2 regions of the Pseudoalteromonas sp. SG41-2 genome follow, and region 2 is predicted to be linked to the other one. Evidence: predicted binding sites of a transcription regulator. Region 2 holds the regulator's gene; the other holds the start of a gene.
What was found. Region 2 encodes LexA, which represses DNA repair genes until DNA is damaged. Its sites were predicted from a motif close to TACTGTATNNNNATACAGTA; they were not measured.
Positions count from the first base shown of each region.

Region 1: a site for LexA is predicted at 1,813-1,832, ahead of H5186_RS06525 (YebG family protein). Genes of this name have one in related genera too.

Region 1 is NZ_JACJFK010000006.1:45,402-48,618, reverse strand. It holds gene putP (sodium/proline symporter PutP) at 1-1,377, shown strand, start outside; gene H5186_RS06525 (YebG family protein) at 1,448-1,762, opposite strand; gene H5186_RS06520 (ComEA family DNA-binding protein) at 2,024-2,320, shown strand; gene H5186_RS06515 (DUF6170 family protein) at 2,337-2,639, opposite strand; gene dsbB (disulfide bond formation protein DsbB) at 2,639-3,151, opposite strand.
Region 2 is NZ_JACJFK010000010.1:25,267-28,483, reverse strand. It holds gene coxB (cytochrome c oxidase subunit II) at 1-485, opposite strand, end outside; gene lexA (transcriptional repressor LexA) at 907-1,524, opposite strand; gene H5186_RS09610 (hypothetical protein) at 1,599-2,393, opposite strand; gene H5186_RS09605 (PaaI family thioesterase) at 2,515-2,958, shown strand; gene H5186_RS09600 (hypothetical protein) at 2,955-3,217, opposite strand, start outside.

The sequences.
Region 1 (3,217 bases), on a different contig from region 2:
GCAGGTGCATCGGACATGAGTGGTTGGCTACTTATGGGTTTACCCGGTGCTATGTATCTATTTGGCTTAAGTAAAGTTTGGATTGCGATAGGTTTAGTACTTGGTGCTTGGGCAAACTACTTTTTAGTCGCGCCAAGGCTACGTGTCTATACTGAAAAAGCGAATGACTCGATTACCATCCCAGATTACTTTGCTAATCGTTTTGCTGATAATAAAAATATATTACGAGTCATCTCGGCAATCGTGATCATCGTTTTCTTTACACTTTATACTTCTTCAGGCGTTGTCGCTGGCGGTAAATTATTCGAAAACTCATTTCAGATGAGTTACGAAACAGGGCTTTATGTGACAACCGGAGTCGTCGTACTCTATACATTGTTTGGTGGTTTCTTAGCTGTTAGTTTGACTGACTTTGTGCAAGGTTGCATTATGTTTGTCTCGCTACTTGCTGTACCTATTGTTACTTATACGATGCTAGACCAGCCAGTGTTAGACACACTTGCTAATGCCAGCTATGACTTGCTGTTAAGCGCTCCGAAAGAGAGCGAAGTCCACTCGCTTAATATGTTAGATTGGTTTGCTGGTGGTTCAACTATCGCTATTATTTCTGCAATGGCATGGGGCTTAGGTTATTTTGGTCAACCGCATATCATAGTACGTTTTATGTCAGTACGGTCAGTGAAAGATATGCCAACTATGCGTCGTATTGGTATGTCGTGGATGACTTTATCAGCGATTGGTGCAGTGTTAACTGGACTATTTGGTGCCGCTTACATGATCGAAAATCAAATGCTGATTGACGATAAAGAAACTATATTCTTAGTATTATCTGAATTGGTTTTCCATCCACTTATTGCCGGCTTTTTACTTGCTGCTATTTTAGCTGCGATTATGAGTACTATTTCATCTCAGTTATTGGTTTGTTCAAGCTCTTTGACTGAAGACTTCTATAAAATTTATTTAAACCGTGATGCATCACAAACCGAGCTGGTTTTAGTTGGGCGAATTAGTGTACTACTCGTTGCATTATTTGCTATTTATTTGGCTTATGATCGCGATAGTTCTATTTTAGATTTAGTAAGTAATGCATGGGCTGGTTTTGGGGCTGCGTTTGGCCCGTTAGTATTACTTAGCTTGTATTGGAAGCGAATGAATCTACAAGGTGCGATCAGTGGCATGGTTGTGGGTGCAGGGACAGTGTTGATCTGGATATACGCGCCAATCACTATAAATGGTGAGAGCCTCAGCAGTATCATTTATGAAATTATACCGGGCTTTATACTTGCAACAATTGCAATCATTACAGTGAGCTTATCAACAGCGCCACCAAATAAAGAGATCACCGAATTATTTGATGAAGTTGAACGAGGGCTATAACGGGTAGTAATTTTTATAACTAAAAAAGGGCAATTAATTGCCCTTTTTTAGTTAGTTAACTTGTAATTTTTTAGCTTGCTTCTTTATCTGCGCTGGCTTTAATCGACGCTACATTTTCTTTTTTTACTTTCGCCGTAGGTGTTTTCTGTATTGCCTCTTTGCCGCCTTTAAGTACATTCATAAAGTCGTCTTTACTTTTAGCAATCTCAAGTGCGAGCGATTCGATTTGTTGTTCGCTTAGTGGCACATCAACTTTCTCAAGCATAACCTCAAGCGACTCTGCTATATCAAGCATTTTGTCATACGCGTCAGCTTCTTTTTTAGTAGTAAACGTCATACGCTCGACTCCGTTTCTCTCTACAACATATTTAACAACAACAGCCATGATTTCTCCTGCCAATTTGCTTGGTGAATAACAAGTTCACCTTGATTGATTACTGTTTTTATGTACAGTAATTGTTTATTGGTCTTTTTGCAAGTGAACATTTTTATTTTTTACTACTAGGATTTGACAAAGAGGTACAACTTTACTTTATTTAAATAGTCGCACTTTTTTAGTATGACTTTATTTGGAGGTAGTCCAAAAGTGAAGGCATTAAAATCAACTATTAATTGAGTCCACGTATGGATATCATGGAGGAGAAACATGAAGTTTTTAACTTTAATAGTGGTAGTGCTTGGCTTAGCTATTTCATTGCCTAGTAGCGCAGCTGTAACTAAAACAGAGACTGCTGAAAGTATGAAGAAAGTTCAGTTAGTCAATGTGAATCAAGCAACAGTCGAACAGCTTACTCAGCTGCCGGGTATTGGTAAATCAAAAGCGCAAGCGATAATTGATTTCCGTACCAAGCAAGGCAAGTTTAAGTCTGTTGCAGATTTAGCGCAGGTGAAAGGTATTGGCGAAAAATTAGTCGCTAAATTGGATGGCAAAGTTACATTCTAAAAATCAGCAGGGCGAATTATTCGCCCTGCTCAAATTGCTTAATAGCGTGCCTTAAATAGCGTTTAGAGAATTGAATTTCGACTGGAGTGGTTAACAACGGGTAGCTTAACCCGGCCAGAAGTAAAGCTGGAAGTAACAACCAACCTTCAACATACGCTAATGATAGAAATACTGGGATCAATAAAACCAGCTTTATAATACGCAAACTGATTTTTTGCATTGGAGTTAACATACTCACTGCAATCGCAATTATTTGCTGACGTTGACGTATTTTAAACGATTTTAATTGCGTTACTTGACTTGAAAATAATGCCATCATCACAGCGACTTTTTAATTATTAAACGACTTGCTACAACGGCCATTAGTATCAGAGTAAATGCGGCAAAAATGATCTCCATCCACGCCGGCATACTTAGCCCTGCAAATTGCCAATCGATGTTGCCACAGTCACCTGTTGCAGCAAAAAAATGTGGCATCCATTCGTGCAATGGTAATGGGAAATTAGGTTCGAATTCACAGCTAAACGCAAAAGGATCGGTGGTAGTTTGCATATCGATATGTTCGCGTGCAATTAAATAACCCCAAATACTGGCAACTGCCCATGCAGAAAATGCTGTTAGGCGGCATATTACATTCGTGGGTTTAATTGCACCGAGTAACCCAGCGGCTAATAACCCCAGCATGGCAGTACGTTGGTAAATACACATAATGCATGGCTCTAAGCCCATTTTATATTGAAAAAACAATGCGATTACTTCAAAAATAAAAGCGCTAAAAGCGAGCTGTAACCAAGCACTGCGCTGTTGGGCTAAATTTGCTAACCAAGTCATAAAATATCCAATCTATAATTTGTAGATGAATTATGACTTAGTCATTAAACTAGGCGCAAGGATAAA
Region 2 (3,217 bases):
AAATAGGTGCTTGATTTATCTGCTTGGTTGGTAATTTGTTCTTGCGGGGTAGCTAAAATAGAGTAAAAAGAAACATCTTCTCCCATATACTCATAATGCCACTTCCATTGAGAACCAGTAATTTTAATGGTGAGATCAGCCTTACTGGCGTCTTCCATCGAAATTAAGGTTTTAGTGGCGGGAACAGCCATGGCAATTAAAATCACAAATGGGATTGCCGTCCAAAGGATTTCAACTTTAGTACTTTCATGAAATTGGGCTGGTTTTGCCCCTTTAGATTTACGGTGGTGGATCAGTGCCCAAAACATCACGGCGAACACGATGACCCCAATCACACAACATATAATAAATATTGTCATGTGCAGCTGATAAACATCATTACTTATATCTGTTACGCCCTTACGCATATTAAACTGGCTATTAGCCAATACTTGCTGCGGTAGAACAAACAATATAAGCCACAAGGTAGAGCTCAATTTACCCATGTGACGGCTCCTTTAAATGCTATTGCAAAACGCAAAGCGAAAAGGCGGCACAGCTTTATTCGCGCCAATTCGTTATTTTTTATTGTTACTGAATATTAACGCAACCCTAAATTATGCTATTGAGCAAAATTGTTAGACTTTTAAAGTAGCTGTTAACACAGTGTATTAACCAATTAGTTAAAAAACGAACAATTAGCAAGTTTTAAGAGCAATTAAATTCTTTTTTGGTGCATAAATAACAGCTAAAAATCAGCGCGTTATTTTGTAATTAGGGATAATATTAGAGGGCTAAAAGTAGCTGGTAAGTAGATTTGATAGGGCTTAGGACGCTATAGCTAAGTATAAAATCTAGCCATTAAAGCGGTAAAAAATTAAATGCACCAAACTTCACCAATTTGGTGCAAAATATAGATCAAAAAATTTACATCCAATCAGCGTTGCGGATCACCCCAACAGCCAACCCTTCAATATTGAAAGATTCATGTTCAAGATCCACTTCAATCGGTGAAAATTCATCATTTTCAGCATGTAAAAAAACTTTTTTACCTGCTTTTTCAAGGCGTTTTACTGTTACATCGTCATCAACACGGGCAACCACCACCTGGCCATTTTCAGCAACTTGAGTGCTGTGTACAGCCAATAAATCGCCATCCATAATACCAATGTCTTTCATACTCATGCCTTGCACACGCAGTAAAAAATCAGCAGCCGGTTTAAACAAGAGTGGATCTATTTTGCAATGACTTTCAACATGCTGCTCTGCCAAAATAGGCTCACCAGCGGCAACTCTGCCTATTAGAGGTAAACCAAGTTGTTCCGGCTCATCCTCTTCAACTAACTGAATACCTCGACTGGCACCGGGCTTCATTTTAATAACGCCCTTTTTCGCTAATGCCTTTAAATGTTCTTCCGCTGCATTAGCACTTTTAAAACCTAACGTTTGCGCAATCTCAGCACGGGTTGGCGGCATACCGGTATCTTTAATAAAAACTTTAATAAGTTCGAGAATTTGAGCTTGGCGATTCGTTAATGGGCGCATACAACTGGTTTTCCATACAGTACATTTAACTGTGAGTATATACAGTTATCTGAAAATCGCAAATATAAATTGGCTTAAAATCGCGCCGTTAATAACAAGCTCATACTATTTAAACCACTTCCAGAATCAAGCGCAGATCCAAGACCAAACTTTAATGCTACATGTTGATTAAACCAATATTGCGTTTGCAGTTCATAGTTGTCTTTTAGATTTTTCTGATTACGAATATTAGCAACGACTCCCACTGACCATGCTTGATTTACATAATAAACCGCCTGCCCCTGCACATAACGATAACGCCCTGCCAATTGCTTTAGCTCTAAATCCCAACCTTGATTGCTAACTATATTTGTCCAACGAACATAAGGAGCATAAGTCCATTCAACCGCGACTCTTTCATTATCTTTGCCAAACCACATATCATGGCGCTCTAAGCGACTGTAATATATATTGAACCCTAGTTGTAACTGCTCATTCATTTGCTTACCAACAGCGGCACTCACTAAATAATCAGTATTTTGCCAATAGCTATTATCCTCACAGAGGCGCTGCGCGCTGGCACTAATAACTAATCCTGCGGGACCATAGATGGCAGCATCGGCATTTAAATAGCTAAAATCATCATTAGCAAACCCACCAATAGCATAATTATTGACTTGATTTAAATACGCTTTTAGCTCGTATGGACCAGTCAACGATTCAAGATCTTGCGCAAAATATCGATACCGTGCGCCTAAAAAAGATTCATCTAAACCAGCTAAATCGGTAAAACCAATATCGAGTTGATGTTGGGTACTAGCAACAGCCTGCGGCTGAGCAACAAGGCTCATTAATAATATTGCACCACATCCAAATACCTTTACTTTCATCCTTAAGATCCATTAACAGTTAGATAATATAGGTACATTTTATCTATTTTTATGATCTTAACTGTAGGAAAATGTTTAAAAGTGTAGACTGATTTAGTAAATAACTTAGTGAGGTAGACAGATGAGTATTTGGTATCAACCGATCACCCTAGCACAATGTAAGCAACTTGATGACGGCATAAGTGGTCAAGGCACATTGATGAAAACCATGGGCATTGAAATAAGTGAAATAGGCGATGATTATTTAGTAGCAACGATGCCCGCGATCCCAGCTCATCATAACCCTATGGGTATGGTGCATGGCGGCGCAAATGTTGTACTTGCAGAAACGGTGGCGAGTTATGCTGCAAACTTTGCTGTTGATTTTACAAAGTTTTATTGTGTTGGCCAGGAGATCAATGCCAATCATCTAAAAGCATCACGTAATGGTATATTAACCGCGATAGCAACACCACTACACTTAGGCAAGCGTACATCCGTATGGGAAATAAAAATCACCAATAGTCGTGGAGAACTGTGCTGCGTATCAAGAATGACCGCAGCAATTGTAGAGCGAAAAGGCTAACTTGAAAGTGGATAAATTGTAATTTCAATACCTGCGCCAATAGCAGAAATACGCAATAAAGTATCGGCACTGAGCGCTTGATTAAAGCATTTTGGCGAAGTGCCTGATTCAAAGCCAATATCAAAGGTGCGCTTTGAGCATGATAACCACTGCTTTAATGCATTGCGTGAGCAAGATTCAATTAACTCACATAAGTGGTTAATCGCTTTATCTGGTGAGATAACGTCTTCATTAGACTCAATACGTGCTAGTTGACGGT